DNA from 3 places in the Pectobacterium sp. 1950-15 genome. Region 2 is predicted to be linked to each of the others. Evidence: predicted binding sites of a transcription regulator. Region 2 holds the regulator's gene; each other region holds the start of a gene.
What was found. Region 2 encodes Fur, which represses iron uptake genes when iron is present. Its sites were predicted from a motif close to ATAATAATGAGAACNACTATCAA; they were not measured.
Positions count from the first base shown of each region.

Region 1 (10,860 bases), on a different contig from region 2:
CCGATCACATACGCCGCCAAAAACGCTTCTTCCGTTACGGATGAATCCTCTGCGGCAAGGGCAAATAGCGCAGGCAGGATGACGGTGCTGGGGTGTCCACGAAACGCCGGATGGTAATCGTCAAAGTCCAGTACGTGACCGGAATAGCCCAGAATCAGACTACGCGTCAGGCTGTCCGTGCCGCTGAACACCTGCTTTAATGGCGCGAGCCCGCTATCGGCAATGGCCCCCTGTGCAATTGGGAGCGCGGTGGAGATGAAGTCAGTCACCCCGTCACGGGCGGCATCAATCGCTTCCCGATTGGGTTCGCTATGGATGATGTGGTGGGCAAGCGCTGCGGTGATATCAGTCTGATTGGTCATGGGTTGTCATGTGTGCTGGCAGAAAAACATTAATTTACTGCGCATCGCTGAAGAGCGATTAATAACCAAACGGAATAATAAATTCCATTTGGTTATTAGTGATTCGGAATCAGAAGCGGTCTTTTAGCTGCCCCGGTGTAATACCGAATGCACGGCGCAGGGCGGTGGCAAAGTTGGCGGGGCTGTTGTAACCGGCGATGCTGGCCGCTTGCGCAATACCGATGCCGTCTTTTTGCAAGGCCAGCATGGCGCGCTGTAAGCGGCAGTTACGCAGGTACTCAAACACGCTCATATTGAACGTCTGACGAAAATGGCGCTGTAGCGTACTTTCACTCATGTTGACGCTTTTGGCTATCTCACTCATCGAAAGCTGATCGGCGCTGCCGCTTTCCAGCATATCTCTGATCTGTTGAATGCGATGGTAGCCGCGCAGGGTCACACCGCTGCTTTTCTCCTGCGCTACGCTGGCGGTCAATGACGTAAAAGCCTCGATAATCAGGCCCATACACTGCGTTTCCAGATACAGGCGCTGGAGCGGCGTTTGGCAAGGTTCAGCGTCCAGCGTCTGTAAGGCAATCGCCAGCGCCTGCCGGGACGGCGTCCACAGGTGTGTCGCCAGATGGGTCTGCGTGAAATCGTGGATAGCCTGCCAGTCGCCAACGGTGTCCATCATATTGCCGTACAGCCATTCCCTGTCGAACGTCAGCGTAATCGTTCGCTCATATTCATCACGCTTGCCGATGCGGGTGAACATCGTCGGCTCCGTCAGCGAAATCAGCGAAGCAGGCTGGCTCTCTCCCAGGTGCAGTTCCTGATGGTCAAATGAGATATGCGCATTGCCGCTCACCACAATGGCGAGCTTGATGGCGTCATCCAGCAAGTTTTGGGTTTTCATGTTGTGGCGATTAATCACATCTGCGGTATGCAGAATCAGGTGCGGATTAAGCTGCACGACACTGAACGACCCAAATAGCACCGGCGTGTTATCGATCAGCCGGGGGCCGATAAAACGGTAATTGTTCGCGACCAAGCTGGATTGCTGAACGATGTGATCTTTATAGATCGGCTTTGATGACTGTGTGAAGCTGCGCACGTGATTACCTACCTGATTAAACCCTTCGACCTGCGCCTTCCATTTTGATGCTTTGGCAAAACATTTTGCTGCTAGAGCAAACCCCGTCCTGAATGACAAATGTAACAATGACCGCGTCAAAATGGTAATGCAAATACTTCTCAATAGCATTTTTCGTTGGAAACGTCACATTGTACGATAAATGCATTTTCCATTTCCGGCAATGCGGAGAAAAGGGCTGATTGATTACACACAGCATTTCATAACAACACGCCGTGATGCCCGTTGGCATGACGCTCTCTCCCGATAACCGCCACGTCTGCGCGTTTTATCTCCGCCGTTATTCAGCGTTTTTGCTGATTGTCGTTAGGTGTCGCTGTACCGGCTGCGATGTTGCTCCTTTTTCAGGCTACTTATTCATTTCTTACAGGGCAGGATAATTTTGATGAAACTACCACAATCGCGTCGTTATCTTGCGACGCTCATTGGCGTTAGCTGCGGGATGACATCGTTTCTGAGCGCTGCGCAGACCTCGACCACTCCTTCGACAGAACCCGCTCCTCAGGTGCAGAATCAGGCTGAAAGTAAAGCATCGGGCGATACGATGGTGGTGACGGCCGCAGAGCAAACCCGTCAGGCGCCGGGCGTGTCGGTGATTACGGCTGAGGATATCAGCAAGCGTCCGCCCGCTAACGACCTGTCAGATCTGATTCGCACCATGCCGGGCGTCAATCTGTCCGGTAACTCAACCAGCGGCCAGCGCGGTAACAACCGTCAGATCGATATCCGCGGTATGGGGCCGGAAAACACGTTAATTCTGGTGGATGGCAAGCCAGTATCGAGCCGTACCGCGGTGCGTTACGGCTGGCGCGGTGAACGTGATACCCGCGGTGACACCAACTGGGTGCCAGCCGATATGGTCGAGCGCATTGAAGTGCTACGCGGTCCGGCGGCGGCGCGCTATGGTAATGGTGCAGCGGGCGGTGTGGTTAACATCATTACCAAACAGCCGAGTCAGGAATGGCATGGTACCTGGAACACCTACCTGAACGCGCCGGAACATAGCTCGGAAGGCGCGACCAAGCGTACCGACTTTAGCCTGATGGGCGGCCTGACCGACAGTCTGAGTTTCCGTCTGTACGGCAACCTGAATAAAACTCAGGCTGATGCACGCGATATTAACGAAGGGCATCAGTCCGCGCGGGCGGGTAATCAGTCAGCTTCACTGCCTTCCGGACGCGAAGGGGTGCGTAATAAAGATATCAACGGTCTGTTGCGCTGGGATATGACCAAGCAACAGTCGCTGGAGTTTGAAGCGGGTTCCAGCCGTCAGGGCAACATCTATGCGGGTGATTCGCAAAATACCAACACGAATCCGCTTGTTGTTAGCAATTACGGTAAGGAAACCAACCGTATGTACCGCCAGAATTTTGCGGTAACGCATCGCGGCTACTGGGACAGCGGCGTCAGCTCTACGTCGTATCTGCAATACGAGCGTACGCACAATACCCGTATCCTTGAGGGGCTGTCTGGCGGTTTAGAAGGAATTTTTGATACCAATATTCCGAATCAATATGGCACGATAAAACTGGATAACTTCACCGCGCACAACGAAGTGAATATTCCGCTGAATCTCTGGGTCGAGCAGGTACTCACGTTCGGGGTTGAGTGGAACGAGCAGAAGATGACAGATCCGGTTTCGAACACGCAGACGACGACCGAAGGTGGTAGCGTGGGGTCGTTGAGCAGCAGTGGACGCAGTGAGAAATCCGCCGCTCGTCTGGCTTCCGCCTTTGTGGAAGATAACGTCCAATTGACGGACAGTACCATGCTGACGCCGGCGCTGCGCGTCGATCATCACAGCACGGCGGGCACTAACTGGAGCCCGTCGCTCAACCTGTCGCAGGAATTAGGTGACGACTACACGCTGAAGCTGGGTATCGCCCGTGCTTACAAAGCGCCGAACTTGTACCAGACTAACGAGAATTACCTGCTCTATAGCCGTGGGCAGGGCTGTTCGGGCGGCACGTCTTGCTACCTGATCGGTAATGAAGACCTGAAAGCGGAAACCAGCCTGAACAAAGAAATCGGTCTGGAGTTTCACCGTGATGGGTTGATCGCTGGCATCACCTACTTCCATAACGATTACCGTAACAAGATTGAAGCAGGCAACAATGTCATCGGTAAAGCGGTGGGCGGGAGTGATTCAAGATATGCCAACGCCAATATCTTCCAGTGGGGCAATGTACCGAAAGCCGTCATTCAGGGGTTGGAAGGTAACCTGACCGTTCCTGTCACGGAGACCATCAATTGGCGTAACAACCTGACCTGGATGCTGGAGTCGAAGAATAAAACCACGGGTGATTATTTGTCGATTACGCCGGAGTTTACCCTGAACTCATCCGTAGACTGGCAGGCGACAGAGAACCTCTCCTTCCTGGCCGATGTGACCTGGTATGGTCGCCAGAAGCCGAAGAAGTATAACTACAAAGGTGAGCGTGTAACGGGTAGCGCGACCAATGAGTTAAGCCCTTATGCGCTGTTCGGGTTAAGCAGTACCTATACGTTTAATAAGAACCTGAGCGTGACGGGTGGTGTCGAGAACCTGTTTGATAAACGTCTGTTCCGTGCCGGTAATGCGCAGGATGTGGTGAACACGACCAATAATTCCGTTACTATTGCGGGGGCGGGTGCGGCAACCTATAACGAACCGGGACGGACTTTCTTTGTTAACGTGAAGACGTCGTTCTAAGTTTTATATCCGTCATACTGAATCGCGAACGCCACGGTGCCATTGTACCGTGGCGTTTTTTATGGCGTGCCATCCCTGGTCGTCACCCTGCGGGCCGTTGCTGCGCAACGTTAAAAATTTCTCCCAGAAATTTTTTATTGCCGCTATCAGGGACAGAAAATGGTTTTTAAGGTGGCGACGATCGTTTCTACATTCTGATTTTCGATGCGGTAGTACAGCGTTTGTGATTCGCGTCGATAGCTAATCAATCCTTCTTCACGCATTTTCGCCAGATGCTGTGAGAGGGCGGACTGGCTGAGCGGGATATGTTCAAGCAGCGCACCCACCGACATTTCACCGTGTTCGATAAGCAGGCAAAGCACCAGCAACCTGTTCTCGTTGCCAATCGCGCGCAGCAGCGCCGCGGCTTTTTTCGCACCGTCCTGCATGAATTCCCGATCCGAATTGCTCAACGTCATGTTCATACCGTCCTGCGTGACTGGCTAATTTAGAGATGACTAATGTATTGAGTTTACCATACTCTCGGCCTTGAGCGCGGATAATGACGGCGCTCAACAACGCTGCGGACGGTGCTGCCGCGCTATGCCGTGACGGTTTACAATAGCGGCATTCCTCCCTAGAATAACGCGACATCCTTTCCTGAATCTGCTGCTGCAGGAAAAACAACCTTCTCCTCGAAACGGGAGGAGCGCTTTTTTGTTTTTTCCAGGTAGCACCATGTCTACATTTACTCGCTTACAAAAACGTTTATCCCGTTTGGGGATAGACACCGATTACCAACATTCTATTTATCATCTTCGCAGGCAGCATGCAGAAGCGCAGGTTCTGTTGCCGGAAACATTGCCGCTGGAAGAAAAGGCGGTTCAGCAACTGCTGGATTTCGCCTCGGTACACCTACCAGGCAGCGATGCGCACGTCTGCGCCGCTCGCGCGACGCCGGATTTCCACCCCGGCACGCTTGCGCCCGTCGGCAGCATTGTTGCCACTACGGATAACTTTGTTATCCCTGCGGCGATTGGGACCGATATCAACTGCGGGATGCGCTTGCTGACGACGGGTGTACATCATACTGATGCTGACGCACATAAACCGGCGCTGATTCAGGCGCTCAAAAATACGCTACTGCTGGATCAGCGTGATGTCCCTGTAACGCCGGATTCGTTTTCCGCGCTCTTTGACGAAGGACTCTCGGCATGGCTTGCGGCGCTGCCCTTGCAGGGGCTCTGGCAGGAAGTAGACTTCCGACGCTTGTCGGCAGAATTCGGCTCCATTGCCGGAACTGATGCGGTTCGTGCTGCTAGTCGGCATGCGCCAGAACCGTTTTTTGCACCGCGCGAGATTCTGCGACCTTCCAGTCTGGGTACGGTTGGGTCGGGTAACCATTTCGTCGAGCTGCAAATTGTTGATGCGGTTTTGGATCGGCATGCGGCGTATCAGGCTGGCGTACAGGAAGGCGAAGTCGTCATTATGATTCATACCGGTTCACGGGACGTGGGCTTTTATGTCGGCCAGCGTGGGATCGATAAAGCGCGAGCCTGCTGGCCTGCGGGAGAAAAATACCCGGCGTCCGGCCTATTTGGTCTGGTTGATGAGCAGGCGACGGACTATATGGAAGCGATGGGCGTTGCTGCCCGCTATGCGTGGATCAACCGGATCGTGCTGACTGAACTGATTCGCTCTTCCTGGAAGCAGGTGTTTACGCGGGATACCAGCAAGCTGGTGGTCGATCTGTCGCATAACATTATTCTGCCGGAGCACGGAATGAATCTGCATCGTAAAGGGGCGACCCCCGCCAAAGCCGGAGAGTTCGCGCTGATTCCCGGCTCAATGGGGGACTACTCTTATCTCGTCACTGGGAAGGGGAACCCTGATTGGCTGTGGTCGTGTTCACACGGCGCAGGGCGTGCCGAACGTCGGCAAAGTATGCGCAATAAGATCGATACGGCCAAACAGGCAGAGACGGTGCCCTGGCAATGCATCACGCTGAAGGATGAGCGCCTGCGGGAAGAGGCGCCGGCGGCTTATAAGCCGGTTACGCCCGTGATTGATATTCAGACGCAGTCAGGGCTGATTCAACCTGTGGCACGGCTGCGCCCGTGGCTGACGTTTAAGGCATGATGTGACCCGCTCTGGCGCGAATTGATTCGATATTCTTTGTACTAAAATGACGACCCAATCGGCGAGTTGTCGATTGGGCCGTGTGTTCTTTGTTGCCGGAATCCGTTCGTCAGGTATCTTTCAGAGGAATAAACGCAGCAAATTAGGGCTTTTGCTTGATGACGTTATTAGCACCGCTAGAAGAGAGTTTCGGTTCTGTTCCTCCCCATGAGAGGCGGTTGCTGATGCCATTGAAGGAAACAACGGCGGGGCCTTTAAAATCCAGATCGAGATGATGTTCCGTACCCGTTACATTCACCTTTGCGGGTTTATCCTCGGCGAAGATGTGCGTGCGGATGGTGTTTTTATACGCGGCGACGGTCAGATCACCCGTCGATTGACCTATGGCGGCAATCTCTGAACCGGTCACGGTAAGCGATGTTGCGGTATCGAACGTGATGTTGTGCTCAGAACCAGCGACGGAAATATTGGCACATTTGCCCGTCAGTACGATGTTGTTACCGTTGCCTGAAATATTGACATTATTGCCATTACAAGGAATATCGCGCGTTAAACCGATACCCTCCAGCTCGATAGGGGCGGCATAGACGGATGCGGTGAACGCGAAAGCAGAGACGAAAACCATTGGCAGATACCGTGTTATCTTCATGGCGTTTTTTCCTGTTATCAAAGAGGTCATCCGGCATCGTTGCCGTAAAGGCACCTATCATCTGTTAACGTTTTTCCCGACTCTATTGCGAACATTCTGATTATCGCTATGCCATCAAACGATGATTAATCACGCTATGTTGTTAAAAGCCTACCTATTATGTGGTTAACTCAGCATAGTTAGTGTGTGCCGTCAGGGACATGCTATTCTGCTGATGTCGGCATTTTTCAGCGATAATGAAATTGGGCACATAGCATAGTTGAATAAAAATTAATGTTGCTATTATGTGAACGAATTAACAATCAATTCAAATCCTGATATGCTGACGAGGCTGGACCGGACACTCTACTACCTTACATCCACACGCTGACACCCAGGCATGGACACCACAATTGGGAACAAGAGCGCCGGCATAATGAAGACAATGAGAGCGAGGAGAACGTCGTGCTAGAAGAATATCGTAAGCACGTAGCCGAGCGGGCTGCGCAGGGGATTGTTCCTAAACCGTTAGATGCCACGCAGATGGCCGCGCTGGTTGAGTCACTCAAGAATCCCCCGGCAGGCGAAGAAGAAGCATTGCTTGATCTGCTGATTAATCGCGTCCCTCCCGGTGTTGATGAAGCCGCCTATGTGAAGGCCGGTTTTTTGGCTGCCGTCGCTAAAGGCGAAGCCACTTCCCCCTTGGTTAGCCAGGAAAAAGCGGTTGAGCTGCTGGGTACCATGCAGGGTGGGTATAACATCCATCCGCTGATTGATGCGTTAGACAACGACAAACTGGCACCGATTGCCGCCGAAGCGCTGTCTCATACGCTGCTGATGTTTGATAACTTCTACGATGTGGAAGAAAAAGCGAAAGCAGGCAATGCGCACGCCAAGAAAGTGATTCAATCCTGGGCTGATGCCGAGTGGTTCCTGTCCCGCCCGAAACTGGCGGAAAAAATTACCGTTACCGTTTTTAAAGTCACCGGTGAAACCAACACGGATGACCTGTCTCCGGCGCCTGATGCCTGGTCACGCCCTGACATCCCGCTGCACGCGCTGGCGATGCTGAAAAACGCCCGTGAAGGTATCGATCCCGATCAGCCTGGTGCTGTGGGCCCGATCAAACAGATCGAAGAACTGAACAAGAAAGGCTTCCCGCTGGCTTACGTCGGCGACGTTGTCGGTACAGGCTCATCGCGTAAATCGGCAACCAACTCCGTGCTGTGGTTCATGGGCGAAGATATCCCTTACGTTCCGAACAAACGCGGTGGTGGTGTGGTGCTGGGCGGCAAGATCGCCCCGATCTTCTTCAACACGATGGAAGATGCCGGTGCGCTGCCGATCGAAGTGGATGTGAACGATCTGAATATGGGCGATGTGATCGACATTTACCCGTATGAAGGCGAAGTACGCCGCCACGACACCAATGAAGTGCTGGCGACGTTTGCGCTGAAGACCGATGTATTGCTGGATGAAGTGCGTGCCGGTGGTCGTATTCCACTGATTATCGGCCGCGGGCTGACGTCCAAAGCGCGTGAGTCACTGGGCTTGCCGCACAGCGATGTGTTCCGTATTTCCAAAGCGGTTGAAGCCAGCAAGAAAGGCTTCTCGCTGGCGCAGAAAATGGTGGGCCGTGCCTGTGGCGTCGCGGGCATTCGCCCTGACGAATACTGCGAACCGAAGATGACCTCTGTAGGTTCACAGGATACTACCGGGCCGATGACCCGTGATGAGCTGAAAGATCTGGCCTGTCTGGGCTTCTCCGCCGATCTGGTGATGCAGTCATTCTGTCACACCGCGGCCTATCCGAAGCCAGTTGATGTGACCACGCACCACACGCTGCCTGATTTCATCATGAACCGTGGTGGCGTCTCACTGCGTCCGGGCGATGGGGTTATCCACTCCTGGCTGAACCGTATGCTGCTGCCGGATACCGTTGGTACGGGCGGTGACTCCCATACTCGTTTCCCAATCGGTATTTCTTTCCCTGCGGGCTCCGGTCTGGTGGCGTTTGCTGCCGCGACGGGCGTGATGCCGCTGGATATGCCGGAATCCGTTCTGGTACGTTTCAAAGGCAAAATGCAGCCGGGCATTACTCTGCGCGATCTGGTTCACGCCATCCCGCTGTATGCCATCAAGCAAGGTCTGCTGACCGTTGAGAAGAAAGGTAAGAAGAACATCTTCTCCGGTCGTATTCTGGAAATCGAAGGTCTGCCGGATCTGAAAGTCGAGCAGGCGTTTGAACTGACCGACGCCTCGGCGGAACGTTCTGCGGCTGGCTGTACGATCAAGCTGGATAAAGCGCCGATCATCGAGTATCTGAACTCCAACATCGTGCTGCTGAAGTGGATGATCTCCGAAGGCTACGGCGATCGCCGTACGCTGGAGCGTCGTATTCAGGGCATGGAAAAATGGTTGGCCGATCCACAACTGCTGGAAGCGGATGCCGATGCCGAGTACGCCGCGGTGATCGACATCGATCTGGCTGATATCAAAGAGCCGATCCTGTGTGCGCCGAACGATCCAGACGATGCGCGCTGGTTGTCTGATGTGCAGGGCGAGAAGATTGATGAAGTCTTCATCGGTTCCTGTATGACCAACATCGGGCACTTCCGTGCGGCAGGTAAACTGCTGGATAGCCACAAAGGCCAGCTGCCGACCCGCCTGTGGGTTGCGCCGCCGACCAAGATGGATGCGGCACAGCTGACCGAAGAAGGTTACTACAGCGTGTTTGGTAAGAGCGGAGCACGTATCGAGATCCCTGGCTGCTCGCTGTGTATGGGTAACCAGGCGCGGGTAGCGGATGGTGCGACGGTCGTTTCTACCTCGACGCGTAACTTCCCGAACCGTTTGGGCACCGGTGCCAACGTGTATCTGGCGTCTGCTGAGCTGGCTGCGGTCGCTTCTCTGCTGGGTCGCCTGCCGACGTCAGAAGAGTACCAGACCTACATGTCGCAGGTGGATAAAACCGCGCAGGACACCTATCGCTATCTGAATTTTGACCAGTTAGGTCAATATACCGAGAAAGCCGATGGCGTGATCTTCCAGACGACTGTCTAACTCGCTATAGTTCGCATCTCTACACCGAAGGAGGCCTTGTGCCTCCTTTTTTTCTGCCTGTTTTCATACTTCACGTTGTCTGTTCGCTGGCCATTGGCTGCGGGTATTGTGCATCTGCAATATCAATGGTGCATCTGCAACATCAAAGGTGAAGGTGCGTCACGACGGTAGGGCGCATAGGCGACTAAACTGAACAGAAGAAACATCACAGTGAGGATGGCATCATGGACTATGAATTTTTGCGGGATGTGACGGGCCAGGTCATCGTTCGTATGTCGATGGGACATGAAGCGATCGGGCACTGGTTCAATGAAGAAGTAAAAGGCCAGCTAACGGTATTGACTGATGTTGAAGAAGCGGCGCGCTCTGTTGCGGGCAGTGAGCGGCAGTGGCGGCGCGTAGGTCATGAATATACGCTGTCGCTGGATGAAGAAGAAGTGATGGTGCAGGCAAATCAGCTGTCTTTTACCACGGATGAGCTGGAAGAAGGCATGAGTTATTACGACGAAGAGAGCCTGTCTTTATGCGGTCTGGATGATTTTCTGACGCTGGTGGAAAAGTACCGCGAGTTCGTCCTGCATTGATGCTTTTTGGCAACACGACCGCATTTGGCAATGCGATCGTGTTGAGAACACGGTTATGTTGGACACACCACCCGACAGGCGGGTGATGTTTTGCCATCAGTCAGCCGAGATCGGCATGACCGAAACGTGCCTGCCAGTCATGATCGAACCGGTTAAGGGCATCGTCAACCGCGGGGTCTTGCAGGAACAGCTCGGCGACGGCAGGGTCAACGGTAATCGCCCGACACCCGGCCAGCAGACAGTCCAGAACCTGACGTGGCGTCCTAAAGCTGGCTGCCAGC
Region 1 covers NZ_JBBBQR010000006.1:252,104-262,963, reverse strand. The annotation lists gene WCT94_RS09670 (MmgE/PrpD family protein) at 1-362, opposite strand, end outside; gene WCT94_RS09665 (helix-turn-helix transcriptional regulator) at 472-1,455, opposite strand; gene WCT94_RS09660 (TonB-dependent siderophore receptor) at 1,880-4,186, shown strand; gene WCT94_RS09655 (ArsR/SmtB family transcription factor) at 4,333-4,644, opposite strand; gene WCT94_RS09650 (RtcB family protein) at 4,904-6,304, shown strand; gene WCT94_RS09645 (DUF3060 domain-containing protein) at 6,447-6,953, opposite strand; gene acnB (bifunctional aconitate hydratase 2/2-methylisocitrate dehydratase) at 7,398-9,995, shown strand; gene yacL (protein YacL) at 10,220-10,579, shown strand; gene fsa (fructose-6-phosphate aldolase) at 10,680-10,860, opposite strand, start outside.
Region 1: WCT94_RS09660 (TonB-dependent siderophore receptor) is a predicted target of Fur. The motif match lies at 1,583-1,605, and genes of this name have one in related genera.

Region 2 (10,860 bases):
AGGTTGAACTGCCTAAGGCGCTGTCGTTCTTCAGCGGACGCCGTTTGGTCCCGATTCTGGTTTCTTTCCTGATGATTCTGGTGGCGTTCATTTTAATGTACGTCTGGCCGGTGATTTACAATGCTCTGGTGTCGTTTGGCGAACACATCCAACAAATGGGCTCGGTAGGTGCTGGGGTTTATGCCTTCTTTAACCGCTTGCTGATTCCTGTTGGGCTGCACCACGCGCTGAACTCCGTGTTCTGGTTTGATGTTGCGGGTATCAACGATATCCCTAACTTCCTGGCCGGCCAACAGTCTATTGATTCAGGCAAAGCCGTTGTGGGGATCACCGGACGTTATCAGGCGGGCTTCTTCCCGATTATGATGTTCGGCCTGCCGGGTGCAGCGCTGGCGATTTATCACTGTGCTCGCCCTGAGAACAAAAGCAAAGTAGCCGGAATTATGCTGGCGGCGGCGTTTGCCTCCTTCTTTACTGGTATCACTGAGCCGCTGGAATTCTCCTTCATGTTTGTGGCACCGGTGCTGTATTTCCTGCATGCGCTGCTGACTGGTTTTTCCGTCTTTATCGCAGCCAGCATGCATTGGATTGCCGGCTTTGGCTTCAGTGCCGGTCTGGTGGACATGGTGCTGTCTTCGCGCAACCCGCTGGCTACCCAGTGGTACATGCTGCTTGTTCAGGGACTGGCATTTTTCGTTATTTACTATGTGGTGTTCCGCTTTACCATCACGCGCTTCAATCTGTTAACGCCGGGACGTGAGCTGGCCGTGAGCGGTAGCGAAGCTGATGGATATGACGTGAGTACCGCATCCGCGAGCGAGAAATCAGGTGATACAGCGTCACTGGCGCGGGGTTACCTGCAGGCACTGGGTGGGAAAGACAATCTGCTCGGTATTGATGCCTGTATTACGCGTCTGCGTTTGAACGTGGCGGATTCCTCTCTGGTGGATGATGCACAGGCGAAGCGTCTTGGTGCGGCGGGCGTTATTCGTCTGAATAAGCAAAGCGTACAGATTGTCGTGGGCACACAGGCTGAATCGATAGCGACCGCACTGAAAGCGGAACGCGACAAGGCCTAATATGACGGTGCTACTTGTTTAACGTGGTGTTATGTCCATGAAATTGATAGGGCGAGATGGCAATCTCGCCCTTTTTTTTCGTTATGAATAATTAAATGAAACTAACGGTTGTTTCCCAGCGTAGCTTGTTGGATCATTGTCGGTTATACGTCGTTTTAGCATTGAGGAATGAAGAATGAGTGAGGCTGAAGCCCGCCCAACCAACTTTATCCGTCAGATTATCGATGAAGATCTGGCGTCCGGTAAGCATGACCATATTCAGACGCGTTTCCCGCCAGAGCCGAACGGCTATCTGCATATTGGGCATGCCAAGTCTATTTGCCTGAATTTTGGTATCGCGCGTGACTATCAGGGGCAATGCAACCTGCGTTTTGACGACACCAACCCAGTAAAAGAAGATATCGAATACGTTGAGTCGATCAAACGTGACGTCGAGTGGCTGGGCTTTTCATGGAGCGGCGACGTCCGCTATTCTTCTGATTATTTCGATCAACTGCATGCGTATGCGGTTGAGCTGATCGGTAAAGGGCTGGCTTATGTCGATGAACTGACGCCCGAGCAAATCCGCGAATACCGCGGTACGTTGACGGCGCCGGGCAAAAACAGCCCTTACCGCGACCGTACCGTGCAGGAAAACCTGGCGCTGTTTGAAAAAATGCGTAACGGCGGGTTTGCGGAAGGTACGGCCTGCCTGCGAGCAAAAATCGATATGGCATCGTCCTTTATCGTGATGCGCGATCCGGTGCTGTACCGTATTAAATTTGCCGATCACCACCAGACGGGTAACAAGTGGTGCATCTACCCGATGTATGACTTCACCCACTGCATCTCCGATGCGCTGGAAGGGATCACGCATTCACTGTGTACGCTGGAATTCCAGGATAACCGCCGCCTGTACGACTGGGTGTTGGACAACATTACGATTCCTTGCCATCCGCGTCAGTACGAATTCTCTCGCCTCAATCTCGAATACGCGATTATGTCCAAGCGTAAGCTGAATCAGTTGGTGGTGGAAAATGTCGTTGAAGGATGGGACGATCCGCGCATGCCGACCATCTCTGGTCTGCGCCGTCGTGGTTATAGCGCAGCCTCTATCCGTGAATTTTGTGTGCGCATCGGCGTCACGAAACAGGATAACAACGTGGAAATGGCCGCGCTTGAATCCTGTATCCGCGACGATCTGAATGAGAACGCCCCGCGTGCGATGGCGGTGCTGGATCCGGTCAAAGTCGTGATCGAGAATCTGCCAGCCGGGCATGAAGAATTTGTCGCGATGCCAAACCATCCGAACAAGCCGGAAATGGGGTCACGTCAGGTGGCATTCAGCCGTGAAGTCTATATCGACCGTGCTGACTTCCGTGAAGAAGCTAACAAACAGTACAAACGCTTGGTGTTGGGTAAAGAAGTGCGTCTGCGTAATGCCTACGTGATCAAAGCCGACCGCATTGAAAAAGACGAGCAGGGCACCATCACTACGATCTACTGTAGCTATGATGCAGAGACGCTGAGCAAAGATCCGGCTGATGGCCGTAAAGTGAAGGGCGTGATTCACTGGGTTTCTGCGGCACACGCGGTACCCGCAGAATTCCGTTTGTACGATCGTCTGTTCAGTGTGGCAAACCCTGGCGCGGCAGAGGACTTCCTGTCGACGATTAACCCAGACTCACTGAAGATTACGCAAGGTTTTGTCGAAGCGAGCCTGGCGCAAGCAGAAGCAGAGAAAGCGTATCAGTTTGAGCGTGAAGGTTACTTCTGTGCCGATCGTGTTTACTCCAGTGCAGAGCATCTGGTGTTTAACCGTACGGTTGGGCTGCGCGATACCTGGGTTGGCTAAGGCTGACTGGAAAGAAGACAAAAATAAAACCGCCTCGGCGGTTTTATTTTTTTATGCGGTCGATTTATCGTGTGGAATCGTGCAGGGTTTCGTCCTCTCGGCAATCCCCTTCACTGCAATGCCCGTAGAGATACAAACTGTGGTTGGTCAGTTTAATGCCGTGTCTTTCTGCGATCTCGCGTTGGCGTGCTTCGATAGACTCATCGCGGAATTCAATGACTTTGCCACAGTCGAGGCAAATTAAGTGATCGTGATGATGCTGCTGCGTCAGTTCAAAGACGGACTTTCCACCTTCGAAGTTATGACGGGTTACGATGCCCGCATCATCAAACTGGTTGAGTACGCGATAGACGGTAGCAAGACCAATCTCTTCGCCCATATCAATCAGTCTCTTATATAAATCTTCCGCACTGACGTGATGGCAGACAGGATCCTGTAACACTTCCAGTATTTTCAGTCTTGGAAGAGTGACTTTCAGGCCGGCCTTCTTTAATGCGGTATTGTTGTCAGTCATGCGGGTTTAGTCCTGTTGCTTACTTATCAATGGAGGCTGCCTAGCCTATGACATCGGTCGGCTCAAAAAATGTAATAGCGTCCCAATTATAGAACCGCACATACAAAATGAAAACAAGGGAATGTTAACAATATTGTCCCCATTCACACTACTGGTATAGAACGCAATACGTTGTTGATGAATGAGGAAATGGTGAAGCACGTATAAAACCGATGGGATTATTGTACAGGTTTACTGATAGAAGTTAAAAAAATGTATCAATTATTATGAAAGGTTTTACCTATCAATGCTGTTTTGGCTCTGATAGGGATTATCAGAGCCAATAGGATTTAGCCAACCAGCTCTTTCAGGTTCAGTTCATCGCTGATCTGTTTGACCCACGTTGTTACGCGTTCGCTGGTCAGTTCAGGCTGGCGGTCTTCATCGATAGCCAGGCCGATGAAGTGGTTGTCGTCGGCGAGCCCTTTAGAGGCTTCAAAGTAATAGCCCTCTGTTGGCCAGTGGCCGACAATCGTCGCGCCGCGAGGTTCGATAATGTCACGGATAGTACCCATGGCATCACAGAAGTATTCCGCATAGTCTTCCTGATCGCCGCAGCCAAACAGGGCAACCAGTTTTCCTGTGAAATCAACTTCTTCCAGCGAAGGGAAGAAGTCATCCCAATCGCACTGAGCTTCACCGTAATACCAGGTTGGAATACCCAGCAGCAGAATGTCGAAACCTTCGAGGTCTTCTTTGCTGCTTTTGGCGATGTCATGAACATCAGCAACGTTGGTGCCTAACTGCTGTTGGATCGTTTTGGCGATGTTTTCAGTGTTGCCAGTATCACTGCCAAAGAATATTCCGATGAGTGCCATGAATTGAATAACCTCTTGATTCCTAATGGTATGGTGTAATGTTTCACCCACTTATCTGTTAATAATAACAGACACTCACATCAGGAGAAACTCGTATCGGTAAGGATGCGTAAATCAAAGGCGTATGAAATGTGGAGGGGAGTAAAAGAAACGAAACGCAGTTCTGCCGACGCTAAATTCCCCATAATGAATAGGGATTATGGTATCGTCAGGGATTAAACGCTCATTTCCTTAATATCTTGGTGGGTATTTATTTATAACAATGTTTCATTTTTTATGAATATGCTTTTTATTTTTACAACTGATTCCGATTGTAATTAAAAGCAGACTTCTTTTTGTAAGAAATAAAAGTCACCTCACGGTACGTTACTCTTCGTGAGAATTAAAATGCATACAAAAGATAATGTTTTAATCGAATTGAAAGTCTGTAACATTTCTCGGGAATATTCCTAATAAATGGAAATAAGAATTATAACCATTTACAGATGAGACGATGAAAATACAGAAGGAAAAGGTTTTAGCCTTTTGATGTTAAAGAATAAAGTGAAAGTTCAGCGTAAATTGCCTTGCCCATTGACAGCATGCCGATGCCAACGCACGTGAGGCGCGGCGGTAGCGAACTTTATGGTAACTCTCTGATTAAAAAACTTATATCTATAAAAATAAGTGCATCCATTCTCAATATAAAAAATTATATTAATAAATATAGCGAGAACGCTAAATATTCTCTGTGTTTAGCCGATGAGTTAGCGTGGTTTTTGAGTTTTCAACTCGGTGAAATGTGAACGCTAGGGAGAAGTGACCTGTTTCATGGTGTGAATTTTCTGATTCATATCGGTTGATTAGCGATAAAAATCTTTTTAACCATTTTCCTGATTTGGAGTGAGCTATGAGACTTATAAAAAATATTGCCATCAGAACCGCTATGCTATGGGTGCTGGGCATTTTTTGTGTCCTTTGGGGTGGCGTATCGATATATACCATGTTCTCTTTTAAAGAGATGACGACGACCTCGAAAACCAGCACCTTGCTGGTTCAGAATATGAATTTTATCAACCAGGGCAACGATCAATACTTCCGTATGGTAACCCGTCTGGCGCGTGCCGTTGACGCTCGCCGCAGCGGTGATAATGCCGCCGCAGATAAAGAGCAGGCTTCTGCACTTGTCGCGCTGGATAAACTGAAGTCTGATTTGGTGGCGTTTAATGCTATCGATCATGCGGGTCTGGATGCGGCGCTGGTACAGGCTGTCAGTCGTGACTGGAACAATCTGGTTACTCAGGGGGTTGAGCCGCTTTACCAGAAGGCCGTTGCCAACGCACTGGATGATTACCAAAATCAGGCCAAGAACGTTGTGCCGCCATTGAGTCGCCAATTTGGTGCATCTTTATCCGCATTCAGTAACGCCAGCGCAGAGAAATTCGATGCGGCAGGCGTTCGTTTTGAAAAAATCACCACGATTGGACAGAACATTTTGCTGAGCGGATTGGTTATCGGTCTGATCATGCTGTTCCTGACTGACCGTTATCTGGTTGTGTGTCTGGTTCGTCCATTAAATGACCTGCGCTATCACTTTAGCGTGATTGCTTCCGGCCATCTGGGCAAGCCAATTCTGGACTTCGGCAATAACTGTGTCGGTCGTCTGTTCCCACTGCTGCGTGAAATGCAGGGGAGTCTGGCCAGCACGGTTAGCACGATCAGAAACAGCACGGATTCCATCTATCAGGGGGCTTCTGAAATTGCTGCGGGCAACAACGATCTGTCTTCACGTACTGAAGAGCAGGCTTCCGCGCTGGAAGAAACTGCGGCAAGCATGGAGCAACTGACGGCGACGGTGAAACAGAACGCCGAAAACGCCAACCACGCTAGCCAACTGGCGTTGCAAGCTTCGACAACGGCGAAGAAGGGCGGCGAGATCGTTGAGAACGTGGTGAAAACCATGGCGGAAATCTCTGGCAGTTCGAGAAAAATTGCAGAAATCACCACTGTGATTAACGGCATCGCTTTCCAGACCAACATTCTGGCGTTGAATGCGGCGGTAGAAGCCGCGCGTGCGGGTGAGCAAGGGCGTGGGTTCGCCGTGGTGGCGGGAGAAGTACGCAGTCTGGCACAGCGCAGTGCGCAGGCAGCGAAAGAGATCGAAGGGCTGATTTCTGAGTCTGTTCGCTGTGTCGATACGGGTTCCAACCTGGTTAGCGATGCTGGTGACACCATGCAGGATATCGTCCGTGCGGTGACCAACGTGACGGATATTATGGGTGAGATTGCGTCGGCATCGGAAGAACAAAGCAAAGGGATTGCACAGGTTGGTCAGGCCGTAGCGGAAATGGACAGCGTAACGCAGCAAAACGCCGCGTTGGTTGAACAGGCCTCGTCGGCCGCCTTGTCGCTGGAAGAGCAGGCGGCGTTGCTGAACCAGACGGTGTCGCTGTTCCAGTTGTCTGACTCGCAGTCAGCGCTGCAAGTCGCAGCAAAACCGATGCAGAAAGCGCAGGCGGTTGCGCCACGTGCCGCCGCAGCTAAAGCGTTGCCGCCCAGCAACGACAACTGGGAAAAATTCTGATGCGGGTTTTCATCAGAAAAACCGTATGTTAGTCAGAACAGACGTGTTGTTTAACCTGGGGTCGAGTGTTTAATCTTGGGTGAATGTTCAGGCGGCGTCAGAAATGGCGCCGCACAAGGTGTGAATATCGTATTACGTCAATCAGGACTGTTGTTCTGCCAACTGCGCCAGCAGCATCTCTTCAATCAACTCACTGCGGCTGATGTTCCGCTCTTCAGCAAGGCTGTTCAGGATATCAACGGCGTCGCTGTTAATCTTTAATTCAACACGGCGCAAGCCACGAACTTTATCGCGACGTAGCTGATTACGCTTGTTAATTCTTAGTTGTTCGTCACGCGAGAGCGGGTTGGTCTTGGGGCGGCCCGGACGACGCTCGTCTGCGAACAGATCCAGTGTGGTGCGATCCGTTTGTTCTTTTGCCATAAGTAATGATACTGCAAGGTATTCGGACCAAAATACACGGTGCTGTCCATCTTGTTCTACAAATAAAAGCGATGCCGATTCTCACCCTGCAACAGAGGTCGCCAGGATGCGGTTTGCTATCTGTGAAACATGTCGGGAAGTGATGCGTGCATTTTGATGAAGTGGTTACAATGCTTGTGGCTGAATCAGCCGTCCCTCTACTGCGAGCGCCATCATACCCTAGCCGCACTGGCGGCGACAACGGTTAACTGTCGCCGTTATCATGAATCCGCCAGTGTCAGTGCTGTCTGGTTAATTCGTGTCCAGAAAACGGTGGATAGCGCGCAAAACCGCATCAGGCTTTTCTGAGTGAACCCAGTGGCCTGCTCCGCTGACCACATGCGCACGCGCCGCCGGGAATTGGCGCAATAACGAATCGCGATAGCGATCGTCCAGATAAGGGGAATCGCCGCCGCGAATGAACAGGATAGGGCCTTGCCAGGCGGGAACCTCCTGCCAGCCAACGATGTTTTCGTACTCATCCCACAACACCGGTACGTTAAAACGCCACTCTCCTTGTTGGAAGGATTTCAGCAAAAACTGAATCACGCCTTCTTCCTTTATATGCTGACGCATTAATGCGGTGGCTTCCGTACGCGAGGTCAGGCCCGCTTCCGTCACGGCGCGTAGCGCGGCAAAAATGGTGTCGTGGCGGCGCACCTGATAATCCACTGGTGCGATATCAATCGCGACCAGTTTGTCCAGCCGTTCGGGAATGAGCGCGCTGAGCGCCATCGCGACTTTCCCGCCCATTGAATGCCCAATCACGATAGCGCGTTCGATGTTCAGTTCATCCAGCAGCGCCAGTACGTCCTGCGCCATCGCGGGGTAATTCATCTGCGGCGAACGCGGCGACAAACCATGATTGCGTAAATCGATTTGCAGGATGTCGTGCGTGTTTTGCAAATCCCGACCTAATACGCCAAGGTTATCCAGCGTGCCAAACAGGCCATGAATCAGGACGACAGGGAGTTTATCTGTGGGCTGGTGCGCATTTTGCCAGCGATGATTCAATTTCATGGTGAAGTTCATTCAGAGAGACATGGGCTTAGGGTATCATGACTTTAGAATGAATGTTGTCGTTGAAGGGGCAGCAAGGAATGAAAGGCATTGGGGCATCGTCTGACTTTTGATATTGTCCCATTATGCCGCTGTTCGATAATGTTTGAACGCCTGTATAATCCTTTTGATTTGAGTCATCTACCCATAGATGTCGGGTTACAGAAGGGAAACGTCTCTGTAATTTGCACAATTTTGGGTAAAAACAGCACTGGATAAAGATGAAAACTATTGAAGTCGACGAAGAGCTTTATCGTTATATTGCCAGCCATACACAGCATATCGGTGAGAGCGCATCGGATATTTTACGGCGCATGCTGAAATTTACTGCTGGGCAGCCTGTTACCACGCCTGCGGTAGAGGCTGTTGCAACAACGGCGGCGTCTCAGCCTGCCGCTGCACCGAGCCCACGCGATCGGGTACGAACCCTGCGTGAGCTGCTGCTGTCGGATGAATACGCTGAACAGAATAAGGCCATCAATCGCTTTATGCTGGTTCTGTCCACGCTGTATACCTTATCGCCGCAGGAGTTTGCTGCCGCGACAGAATCTCTTCATGGCCGCACGCGGGTCTATTTCGCGGGTGACCAGCAAACGTTGCTTCAGCATGGCACACACACAAAGCCCAAACATATTCCGGGTACGCCATACTGGGTGATTACCAACACGAATACCGGTCGTAAACGCAGCATGGTTGAGCACATCATGCTGACGATGCAGTTCCCAACGGAACTGACAGAGAAAGTGTGCGGAACCATCTAATTATTTATCTATAAACTATATCAACCACTTATCTAACTACAGCGTTAGGGAGAAGCGCCAATGGCTAATCACCCAAGGGCCGGACAGCCTGCCCGGCAGAGCGATTTGATTAATGTGGCACAATTAACGTCACAATATTATGTGCTGCGCCCGGAAGTCGGCAACACAGCGCACGCGGTGAAATTTGGTACATCTGGCCATCGCGGCAGCGCGGGGCGCCATAGCTTTAATGAACCGCACATTTTGGCGATCGCACAGGCGATTGCTGAAGAGCGTAAAAAGCAAGGCATCAGCGGCCCGTGCTATGTCGGTAAAGATACTCATGCGCTCTCCGAGCCGGCGTTTATCTCCGTGCTTGAGGTGCTGGCTGCCAACGGCGTGGATGTGATCGTGCAGTTGGATAATGGTTTTACCCCAACGCCTGCGGTGTCTAACGCGATTCTGGTTCACAATCGTCAGGGCGGTGCACTGGCGGACGGCATTGTAATCACGCCATCCCACAACCCGCCGGAAGATGGCGGTATTAAATATAATCCGCCGAACGGTGGCCCGGCAGATACCAATCTCACCAGCGTGATTGAGAAGCGTGCGAATGCCCTGCTGGCGGATGAACTGCGTGACGTGAAACGCATTACGCTGGATCAGGCGTGGAAAAGCGGACATGTCCATGAGCAGGATCTGGTTCAGCCGTATGTCGAAGGGCTGGCTAGCGTGGTGGACATGGCGGCGATTCAACGTGCCGGTCTGAAACTCGGTGTCGACCCGTTGGGCGGTTCCGGTATTGCCTACTGGCAGCGTATCGCAGAGCATTACAAGCTTGATCTGACGCTGGTGAACGATGCAGTCGATCAGACATTCCGCTTTATGTCGCTGGATCACGACGGCGTGATTCGTATGGACTGTTCGTCAGAATTCGCGATGGCTGGGCTGCTGGCGCTGCGTGATAAATTCGATCTGGCGTTTGCCAACGATCCTGACTATGACCGACACGGTATCGTCACCCCTTCCGGGCTGATGAACCCGAACCACTATCTGGCGGTGGCGATCAACTATCTGTTCCAGCATCGTCCACAGTGGGGACAGTCTGTTGCTGTCGGCAAAACGCTGGTATCCAGCGCGATGATCGATCGCGTAGTGGCAGATCTGGGCCGTAAGCTGGTGGAAGTGCCGGTTGGCTTCAAATGGTTTGTTGACGGCCTGTATGACGGTAGCTTTGGCTTCGGTGGCGAAGAGAGTGCGGGGGCGTCTTTCCTGCGTTTCGACGGCACGCCGTGGTCGACGGACAAGGACGGGATCATCCTGTGTCTGCTGGCGGCGGAAATTACGGCCGTGACGGGTAAAAACCCGCAGCAGCATTATGATGAGCTGGCACAACGCTTTGGCGCGCCGAGCTATAACCGTATTCAGGCTTCCGCGACGCATGCGCAAAAAGCCGTGCTGTCCAAGCTGTCACCTGAGCAGGTATCAGCCAGCACGCTGGCGGGCGATCCGATTACTGCACGTCTGACTGCGGCGCCGGGTAACGGTGCATCGATTGGCGGCCTGAAAGTGATGACGGAAAATGGCTGGTTTGCCGCGCGTCCTTCCGGTACTGAAGAAGCCTACAAAATCTACTGTGAAAGTTTCCTCGGGGTGGAACACCGCGAGCGCATCGAGAAAGAAGCGGTAGAGATTGTCAGTGCGGTACTCGCAACGGCGAAATAAGTGAAAAGGCGCTGTTTGCAGCGCCTT
Region 2 covers NZ_JBBBQR010000005.1:72,485-83,344, reverse strand. The annotation lists gene nagE (N-acetylglucosamine-specific PTS transporter subunit IIBC) at 1-1,079, shown strand, start outside; gene glnS (glutamine--tRNA ligase) at 1,255-2,913, shown strand; gene fur (ferric iron uptake transcriptional regulator) at 2,978-3,427, opposite strand; gene fldA (flavodoxin FldA) at 3,757-4,284, opposite strand; gene WCT94_RS07710 (methyl-accepting chemotaxis protein) at 5,174-6,847, shown strand; gene ybfE (LexA regulated protein) at 6,989-7,270, opposite strand; gene ybfF (esterase) at 7,562-8,329, opposite strand; gene seqA (replication initiation negative regulator SeqA) at 8,590-9,129, shown strand; gene pgm (phosphoglucomutase (alpha-D-glucose-1,6-bisphosphate-dependent)) at 9,190-10,833, shown strand.

Region 3 (10,860 bases), on a different contig from region 2:
GATTTCGCGCTAAAACACACGGTGATTCAATTTGCTGCAAGATGGCAACCGGAAACTAAAGAAAGGCGGTATTACACCGCCTTTCTCAACATGCACAGGACAATACGGAGGGGTTATTCTTCGCTGCTGCCGGTGCTAATCTGCTGCGGTGCATCCACCTCAATCCGGTCGATGCGCTGTAGCCCACGCAGCAACGTGCCTTTCCGCCCGCGCTCACCCTGATACTTCTGAAGCTCGTTCGGACGCAGCACCAGCTTACGTTTACCGAAATACAGCGTGACGGAAGCCTGTGGCGGGAGCAGATACAGCCAGGTCAGACGGTCTTTACCTTCAGCAAAATCAGCCGAGGAGATGGACACAATCTTGTTGCCTTTGCCTTTCGACAGCTGTGGCAGATCGGAGACAGGGAACAACAGCATTCTGCCAGCGGCGGTGATCGCCATCAGCAGGTTATCGTCACCGTGGATCTCGATAGGCGCCAGCGCCTTCGCATTATCCGGCAGCGTAATAATCGCTTTACCCGCACGGTTGCGCGCGACCAGATCGTTGAAAGTACACACGAAGCCGTAGCCTGCATCCGATGCCATCAGCAGCGGCTGATCGTCTGCGGCCATCAGCACCTGTTCAATCGTCGCGCCCGGCGGCGGCGTGAGTTTGCCCGTCAGCGGCTCGCCCTGACCGCGTGCGGAAGGCAGCGTGATCGGGTCCAGCGCGTAGCTGCGTCCGGTGGAGTCAATAAACACCACAGGCTGATTGCTCTTACCTTTCGCAGCGGCGCGGAAGCTATCACCCGCTTTGTAACTCAGTCCGGCAGGATCGATGTCATGCCCTTTGGCGCTGCGTACCCAGCCCATTTCCGACAGCACAATGGTGACCGGTTCGGACGGCACAAAGTCATGTTCACTCATCGCTTTCGCTTCGCTGCGTTCATACAGCGGCGAACGACGATCGTCGCCATAGGTTTGCGCATCCGCCTGAATTTCTTTCTTAATCAGATTGCTGAGCTTACGATCTGACGCCAGCAGCGCTTGCAGCTGATCGCGCTCTTTTGCCAGATCGTCCTGCTCACCGCGGATTTTCATCTCTTCCAGCTTGGCCAAATGGCGTAATTTCAGCTCCAGGATCGCTTCAGCCTGTGTCTCACTCAGGCTGAACTGGCGCATCAGTACCGGCTTCGGCTCATCTTCCGTGCGGATGATATGGATGACTTCATCAATATTCAGGAACGCAATCAGCAAGCCTTCAAGGATATGCAGGCGCTTGAGCACTTTTTCCAGACGGTAGTTCAGACGGCGGCACACCGTATCACGACGGAATACCAGCCACTCGCTCAGGATCTCGACCAGCCCTTTCACGCTAGGGCGACCATCCAGACCGATCATGTTCATGTTAACGCGGTAGCTCTTTTCCAGATCGGTCGTGGCGAACAGGTGATTCATCACCTGATCCATATCGATACGGTTCGAGCGCGGCACCAGCACCAGACGAGTTGGATTCTCGTGATCGGATTCGTCGCGCAGATCTTCCACCATCGGCAGCTTCTTCGCGCGCATCTGGCTGGCAATCTGTTCCAGCACTTTGGCACCGGAAACCTGATGTGGCAACGCGGTAATGACGACATCACCGTCTTCTTTCTTCCAGACGGCGCGCATACGTACCGAGCCACGGCCATTCTGGTAGAGTTTGCGCACTTCATCGCGCGGCGTGATGATTTCAGCTTCCGTCGGGAAATCCGGCCCCTGCACATGCTGCAATAAATCGTCCAGCGAAGCCTTCGGATTTTCCAGCAACATGACCGCAGCGGCGGCGACTTCACGCACGTTATGCGGTGGAATATCCGTTGCCATACCAACAGCGATACCGGTGGTGCCGTTCAGCAGAATATTCGGCAGACGCGCAGGCAGCATCTTCGGCTCCTGCATCGTCCCGTCAAAGTTCGGGGTGTAATCGACCGTGCCCTGCCCTAACTCCGACAGCAGGATTTCAGCGTATTTGGACAACCGCGATTCGGTATAACGCATGGCGGCGAAGGATTTCGGATCGTCCGGCGCGCCCCAGTTCCCCTGACCATCCACCAGCGGATAGCGGTACGAGAACGGCTGCGCCATCAGCACCATTGCTTCATAGCAGGCGCTGTCGCCGTGCGGATGGTATTTACCCAGCACGTCACCCACGGTACGGGCGGATTTTTTAAATTTGGCGCTGGCATTCAGCCCCAGTTCGGACATCGCATACACAATGCGACGCTGCACAGGCTTCAGGCCATCGCCAATGAACGGCAATGCCCTGTCCATGATGACGTACATGGAATAATTCAGGTATGCATTTTCGGTAAACGTGCGCAGCGCAAGGCTTTCTGCGCCGTCATGAGTCATCTCACTCATTTATCTCATTTCCCTCACATCGCGGCGCGATGGTTACGCTTTCCGGCACGCCATAGCGGCGGTATGTTTGGCGGGAATAGTACCTTATCTGATGAGGTGATGTCACAGGGAACAATCTCGCAGAAAACCGTGTTGCGGCTCCACGCCGATAATGACCGATGTGAATCTGGCTGCGGCGCGAAAAGAGGGCTAGCGGTAGCGATAAACGTTCGGATGGTCTGCGGTAATCGTCTCGCCATATACGGATAGTGACGCCTCGTCTGGCCGCAGCATCGGTTTCCCCCTACGGCCAAGCAAAATGCGTTCAATGGCCGTGCCGAAAGCGGCCCCTTCAAACCAGAATGCCTCATGTATAAAGCTCATTCCGTAGCAGACTCCCTCGCTATCCATCAGCAGAGCACCGTGTGAATGATGGGTTTCGCCGATCAGAATCAGCGTCGTATTCAGAATGCCCTGCCACTCCAGCAGCGTTTCATCCTCCTGCACATCCTCGTTGCAGCCAAAAATAATATCGCCACTCGCGCATTCTTCTCCTGCGCCGCACTGCCCAACCGTCAGCCCGCCAAACGCGTGCAGGATAGCAAAAGCAGGGTGGCTCTCAGGCACAAACGGCGGGACTGATTGTGGCGCGACATCCGGCCAGCCTGCCGCCTGAAACAGTGGAAAAACAGATTCGGGTATTTCAATCGACATCGTTCAGCATCTTATGAGCAGATCACCATCATTAATGGACGCGATGCAGGCACTAAACATGGTGGCATCCGCGCGGACATCGTCAGTGTGAATAATGCGGCTATTCATCCTTTCCATAAATGCCAATCACGTGACAAGGATGGAACGTAACAACCTGTCCGCATCGCACACAGTCGCTTCCCGTGGGAGTATTGTCTAAAACACCTTGATAAAATGCGTGATGCTTTTTCGTCACTCTGACCCACATCCTTTCCACCGACAGCTCATCCGCGCCTGCGGTTTTTTCCATACGAAAGATTAGCTTAACAAAATCGTCGGGGACGAGTGACTCACGTACTCCGTTGTCTGGAATCCAGAATGAATCAGGATACTCACGGTTAAGCGCTTCGCCATCGTCCAGCTCGTAGTGATCGGTTTCATAAGTCGGTAGTTTCATGACACCTCCTTGATACAGAACGCCTACACCATCGCCTTCGATTGGATAGCGAACATAGCGTTTCATTAAGAATTATTCATCATCATTGCAACAACAGATGATAATGCTTAGCATATTGATAATAATTATCATTACCATATGATAATTAATGTTATTCGCCGTTTTGCATTTCCCTTGCAGACGCTAGCGACCAGCACGCCATGTTTCCCCAACGCCGCTGGCCAGAACAACCTTATAGCAGAGTATCACTATGTTAATTAACAAGAATTTAAATAAAATTCTTCTCACCGGCATCTTGACTGGCGTCGCGCTGAACAGCATGGCAGCGGATAGCACCACGGGCAACAACGCACTCAGCGGGAAGAATCAGGATAATTCAGCGGCGAAAGCGGAACAAACCGACGATGTGATGACGGTGAAATCGCCAAAAATCGAGAAAAAAGCGGGATCGAGTACAACGCTGACGGCCGCAGATATGCAAAAAGAAGGCGGCAACAATTTTGGCACCATCATGCGTTATCAACCTCTGGTGAGCGCAACGGGTGCCAGCGGCGGCAGTAATACCGGGAAAAGCGGCTTTGACCGCGGCGGTTACACGGGCTACAACATTCGTGGGATTGAAAGCAACCGTGTTGCGATCGATACCGATGGCATCGCTCTGCCCAATGCCACAGGCCGCAGCTACGCCAGCCGTGCCGGATTCAATACGTTCGGCATGGGACGCGACTATATCGACCCTTACGTGTACAGCAGCGTCGATATTGAGTCAGGCGTCACCTCCGCAGAAAATACCATCAACGCGCTCGGAGGCAGCGTCTCCTTTCGGCCAAAATCTGCCGATGATTATCTGAAAGCAGGCAAACAGGACTACTTTGGTCTCCAGAGTGACTTCGACTCCGCCAACCATGGTTGGCATAATGGCATCACCGCCGCAGGCGGTGATGACGAACTGCGCGGCGTGGTCGTGCTCAGCCGCCGCGACGGCCAGCAAACGCGTAATAACAGCGACGAGATCGCCGCTTACCCCGCCAACTGGCACTCTAACGCCATTCTGGCGTCCGGTATTTGGCAGGCCAACGACGAGCACCAGCTCACCGGTACGCTGGATTATTACCATAAAACCAACCACGCCCATTATGACTACTGGGGTAGTTTGCCAAGCGGCAACAACACCATTTATGGCACGGCGCAACAAAGCAGCGAGACACGCCGCTGGACCGCCAGCCTGAAAGATCGCTGGACGCCCGTTAACAATACGCTGGTCGATTTGGTTGATAGCCGCATTTACTTCCAGAACAGCGAATCACATGACAATACCTGGCTACCCGCAACCACAGGGATGGCGGCAGCGGATAGCCACCGGGTCTATTCCGACTACAATGTCACCACCTATGGGTTCGATACCCATATGGTGAAAAGCTGGGATCGCCACGAATTCAGTTGGGGTCTTAATGCCAGCCAAAGCAAGACAGAACGCCCGTTCAGGCAATCACCGAATCAAACGGGTGCCAATAACATCATGCAGCCAGAAGCCGATAGCAACAGCTACACCGTCGGCGGCTTTGTGCAGGATACCGCTACGTGGGAGCTGGCGGGGCACGCCTTCTCGGTTGTCCCTGCCGTGCGCGCCATCCACCAGCGTACCAAACCGACCAATACGGTTCGCCTGAGCGGTGACGGCAGTGTCATCAGTGAATCCGATGTCAACAGACTGTACGGTAAAGCCAACAGTGATACGCAAGTCTTGCCTTCACTGAGCTTCCTCTATGACATCACCCCGACGCTGACAACCTATTTGCAGTACCGCCGTGGCGCACAGTTCCCGGATGCCAGCCAGCTTTATGGCAGCACCAATCTGGACGCTAACTATGCCGGACCAGCTCAGTATGCCTTTATCGGCAATAGCGACCTCAAGACGGAAACCAGCAACAACGTAGAATGGGGATTAAAAGGCGAAGCAACGGAGGGAATCACCTTCCGTACCGCGCTGTTCTACAACACGTATAAGAACTTTATCGCCAATACCCGCTACCGTCGTAGCGCCAACCCCGATAAATTTACTAATGTTCCTAGCAATATCAGTACGATATATCAGGCGGAAAACCGCGATAAAGCCTACATCTACGGTGGTGAGGTCAGCAGCAAAATACAGCTAGGCACCTGGTTCCCAGCGGTTGATGGGCTCAGCACCACGCTGGCGTTTGGCTACACCAAAGGCCAGTCGCAATCCCGCTACCTTGGCGACCGCTATGTCGATCTCGACAGCGTGGCCCCGATGAAAGCCGTGATAGGTATCGCCTACGACGATCCTTCCCAGCGCTACGGTGCCGCCGTGACGTCTACCTTCCAGAAAGGGAAACAGGCGAAAGATACCAGCCGTGAAAGCTACACCAATGCAGGCAACGCTATCACCGCCTCGAATGTCGAATATATGCGCATTCCCGGCTACGGAATGGTGGATCTGACCGCCTACTATCGCGTGACCAAAAACGTGAAAATCAACGGCGGCGTGTATAACCTGACTGACCGTAAATACTGGGATTACCTCAGCAGCCGCCAGATTGAGACCAACGATCGGCAGGGGCAGTATGACCGCGCCCTCTCCGTGCAGCCTGGTCGTACCTTCCAACTGGGCGTGAACGTGGACTTCTAATCCGCGTCGCTCACGATTCAATGAAAAAGGCGATGTCTGCATGAGGCATCGCCATCGTAATCAGGCAAGAGCGCGCACCACGGCTTCCTTGCCTTTTTATTTTTCTCTATACACTCTTCCCGCCACGCTCCGTTTAATTGCGCCGATATCGTTATTTCTACAGCATTAATTAATGACGATTCCGTTCAGAATGGCTAATTTCCCTCTCGCTATAACGTGATCGCGATCTCAATTAATATTCAGCCAGCACTATGTTTTAATTTTGTCCTATTCAGCGGACAGCATTTAGTATTGTCCCTCTCGACTATCGCGACTAGATTAATGATTACAGCACGCCATTTAAATAAACCGACAGAGAAAATAAAACAGGAAATTATTTAGAAAAAATTATCAATTCGATAAGCATCAGAAAATCTAAAGACAAATGAGGGTAATATGATGCAGCCACTCACCTCCCGTCAGAACCGTTTATTGAAATATCTGTTACAACACCAGGGATATGTAACGGTTAAAGATATTGCACATTACCTCGATGTGTCTGAAAAAACCGTCTATCGTGATATGCAATTTGTTGAAGCCTTCCTTTCTGTCTGGAATATTTATCCAGACAAAAAGGTCGGTGCGGGACTCATGTTAATCACCGATGACGACCGGCACCTCGCATTACTGGAACAGCAAATTGTCGTGGACGACGGGGATACCGATGCGCTGATCAACAATGCGCGTCGCGTCAAAATTGCCTCACAGCTATTAAGCGATACGCCTCATGAAACGTCCATTAGCAAGCTGTCAGAGCGCTATTTTATCAGCAGCGCCTCTATCGTTAACGACCTGAAAATCATCGAAAGCTGGCTACATCCACTGGGGCTGGCGCTGGTGCGCAGCCAGAGCGGCACGCACATTGAAGGCAGTGAGAATCAGGTGCGTCAGGCGATGGCCTCGCTCATTAATGACGTCATGCACCATAAAGAACCCGGCCCGCTTAGCCATTCCCGTCTCGACCCCGGCAGCTATAAAGCGCTGATTAATTATTTCGGTGAAGAAAATGTGTCCTTCGTCGAATCGCTGTTACAGAGCATGGAGCGTCAACTTTCTTATCCGCTCGGTGAGCCTTATTACATTAATATTTTCACGCATACCTTAATTATGATGCATCGTATTGCGCAGGGAAAAGCGTTAATAATGGCGGAAGAATCCGTTCATCATCAGGTTGATAATCGCATCTTCTCCATCGCTCAAAATATGGTGAGCCAAATAGAGCAGCGCGTCGAGAGCACGCTGCCCTCTGATGAAGTCTGGTTCATTTACCAATATATTATTTCTTCCGGCATTGTGATGGAGGAACGGGCGAATAATCAACTGCTCCGCTATCAATTCTCTAATGGTGAATCACGCAGAATCACGCGCGCCTTGACGCAGATATTTTCTGCGTTAATCAATATCGACCTGAGCACGGATAAATTATTGCATGAAGGGTTGCTGATTCATATCAAGCCATTGCTTAACCGCTTAAAATACCAAATACACATTCGCAACCCGTTATTAGACGATATCAAAAGCGAATTTATCGATATTTATGAAATGACTCAGCAGGCGATGAGTGAAGTCTGCCAGCAGTTTCAATTAAAACCGGTCGCTGAGGATGAAGTCGGCTATCTGACCATTCATTTTCAAGCCGCATTGGAACGCCAAATTGCCCATAAACGTATTCTGGTGGTGTGCTCCAGCGGCGTAGGGACGTCACACCTGTTAAAAAACCGTATTCTGCGCGCGTTTCCTGACTGGATTATTGTTGGCGTGATCTCAGCCAGCAATATGCAGATATTTTGTCAGCAGGAAGAGATTGAGCTGATTATTTCCACGATTCATCTGGAAGAACAACACATTCCTGTCGTCTACGTTTCCGCCTTTTTTAATGATGATGACATTAAACGTGTTACCGAAAAAGTTATCTCTAATCAACTGCATCAGGCCATCCCCCATTGATTATTGGCCTAACGTTACTTTTAACATTTATAGATGAGGTGTGATAAATGGATATCAATAAAATACTGAATGCGAATCGCGTAAAGCTAACTATGTCCGCGACCAATAAAGACGAAGCCATTAATGAATTAACCGACTTGCTGTATGCCGATGGCGCTATTACCAATAAACAGGATTTTATTCATGACGTCTGGCTACGTGAAGCGGAAGGATCGACCGGTTTTGAAAACCATATTGCGATCCCCCACGGAAAATCCTCCGCCGTAAAACAGACCACGCTCGCGATTGGCCGCACCCGTCAGGATATTCCGTGGGAGACGCTGGACGGTAGCCAGGTTCGCTGCATTATTCTTTTTGCCGTGCGTCTGGAAGATCAGAACACGACACATATTCGCCTGCTGTCTCAGGTTGCCAGCGCGCTGGCCGATGATGAGGTGATTGCTCAACTGTTGGACGAATCCGATCCCCATAAAATTATTCGGCTGTTTAGTCAGTATGCAGAAACAGCTCCCGTCACTCCGACATAAGACGAGGCTCAAAATGAATATTGTTTGTGTTGCCGCCTGCACGGCAGGCATTGCGCATACCTATATCGCACGCGAGAAACTCATTAAGGGTGCCAACGCCTTACATTACGCTATCAAAGTAGAAACTCAGGGCACCATTGGTACGGAGAATGAATTGACGCCTGATGAAATAGCCGCAGCCGATGTTGTTATTCTGGCCATCGATATAAAAATAACAGGCGAAGAGCGATTTAAAGGCAAGCCTATTGTTCGGGTAAAAACGGAGGTCGTTATTAAATCTCCGATTAAATTTCTGGAAAAAGTCGCTAGTTCTTTAGCGGGTGCCTGAATATCTCAATTTCGGGGTAATAATTATGAACACCAGAAAAATCACCGTTGGACAGGAAATAAAGCGGCATCTTCTTACCGGTATTTCCTGGATGATCCCGCTCATTGTCGCCGCTGGGATCTGTATTGCTCTCGGTCAGGTGATCGGCGGCCCGGATGTCGGTAAGCAAACCGGCAGTATTGCGTGGATGCTCAACCAGATCGGCGGCTGGGGCATGGGGCTGATTGTTCCGCTCATCAGCGCCGCCATCGCTTACTCCATTGCCGACCGCCCCGGCTTCGCTCCCGGCCTGATCGTTGGTTTCATTTGCGGTCAGATTCAAACCGGGTTTATCGGCGGTATTCTCGGCGGCTTCTTAGTCGGCTACACCGTATTGCTGTTGCGCCGCTACATCAAACTGCCTACCTCGATGCAAGGGCTGATGCCCGTCATGATCCTGCCGCTGCTCAGCACCATTATCGCCGGGCTGCTAATGATGACGTTTATCGGTCAGCCCATCGTCTGGCTGCAAAAAGCGCTGATTCATCTGCTGGAATCCATGCAGGGCGGCTCGAAATTCCTGATGGGAGCGATTTTAGGCGCGATGGCGACCTTCGATTTCGGCGGACCAGTGAACAAGACGATGTCGCTCTTCGCGGATGGCATGCTGGTCGATGGCATCTACGGGCCGGAGGCCGTCAAATTTGTCGGCTCAATGATTCCGCCTTTCGGCATTACGCTTTCCTTCCTGCTAACCCGCTACAAATATACCCGTGCAGAAAAAGAGGCGCTGAAAGCCGCCTTCCCGATGGGGATCTGCATGATTACCGAAGGGGTGATCCCGATTGCCGCACGTGACCTGTTCAGAGTCGTCGCCAGCTGTGTCGTCGCCTCCGCCATTGCAGGCGGGCTCATCATGGTCTGGGGCGTGGAGGCGCCCGTGCCACACGGCGGCATGTTTGTCGTCCCGCTGTTTACCAAGCCGCTGATGTTCTGTCTGGCGCTCGGAATCGGCACGGCAATCTGCGGCGTGATGCTGTCGCTGATTAAGAAACGCGTGACGCAGGCAGATGAAGAGTTCGACGACGTTGACGACAGCAGCGTGCGTGACGAAGACATTAAATTCACTCTCGAATAGCAGGAGCCGCTATGTATGCCGCAATGAAAGCCCTCATTGATGACGCGTATCAACGTCAGTATGCCGTGCTCGCCATCAACTGTTTCAATCTGGAGACCGCCCGTGCGGCCATTGCCGCCGCCGAGCAACAGCGTGCGCCGCTGATTCTTAATGTGTATCAGGGTCACTGCGCGCACTTTCCGCCGCACCTCGCGGTGCCGCTGGTCAAGGCGCTGGCCGAGCAGGCCGCCGTTCCCGTGGCGCTCAGTCTGGATCACGGTACGGCATTCAGCCTGATTGGGCAGGCGTTCCGCGCCGGTTTTTCCGGGCTGATGATCGATGCCTCCAGTCACCCACTGGCGGAAAACATCCTGCGCACGCAGCAGGTGGTGACCATCGCTGCGACAGCGGGCGTTTGTGTGGAAGGCGAGCTGGGTCATATCGCTGACGCGCCCGTCTACGACCAAGAGGACGCCGCAGTGAAAATGACGCAGGTGGAGGATGTCGTTCCCTTTATCCGTCAAACCGGTATCGACCTGCTTGCCGTGTCAGTCGGCACCGCCCACGGCATTTATCCGCCAGGGGTGACGCCACGGATTGATTTTGAACGTCTTGAAGCCCTGCATCGGGAATCGACCGTGCCGTTAGCGCTGCACGGCGGCAGCGGCACCAAGGCAGACGATATTCGCCGCGTCAGCCGCCACGGCGTCGCCAAAATCAACGTCGGTGCGGCCGTTTTTGAGGCAGGAAAAACGGC
Region 3 covers NZ_JBBBQR010000002.1:303,951-314,810, forward strand. The annotation lists gene parC (DNA topoisomerase IV subunit A) at 114-2,384, opposite strand; gene WCT94_RS03450 (SUKH-3 domain-containing protein) at 2,574-3,077, opposite strand; gene WCT94_RS03455 (DUF2314 domain-containing protein) at 3,178-3,513, opposite strand; gene WCT94_RS03460 (TonB-dependent receptor domain-containing protein) at 3,764-6,166, shown strand; gene WCT94_RS20800 (fibronectin type II domain-containing protein) at 6,184-6,336, opposite strand; gene WCT94_RS03465 (BglG family transcription antiterminator) at 6,602-8,152, shown strand; gene WCT94_RS03470 (PTS sugar transporter subunit IIA) at 8,200-8,679, shown strand; gene WCT94_RS03475 (PTS fructose transporter subunit IIB) at 8,693-9,007, shown strand; gene WCT94_RS03480 (PTS fructose transporter subunit IIC) at 9,033-10,124, shown strand; gene WCT94_RS03485 (class II fructose-bisphosphate aldolase) at 10,136-10,860, shown strand, end outside.
Region 3: WCT94_RS03460 (TonB-dependent receptor domain-containing protein) is a predicted target of Fur. The motif match lies at 3,629-3,651, and genes of this name have one in related genera.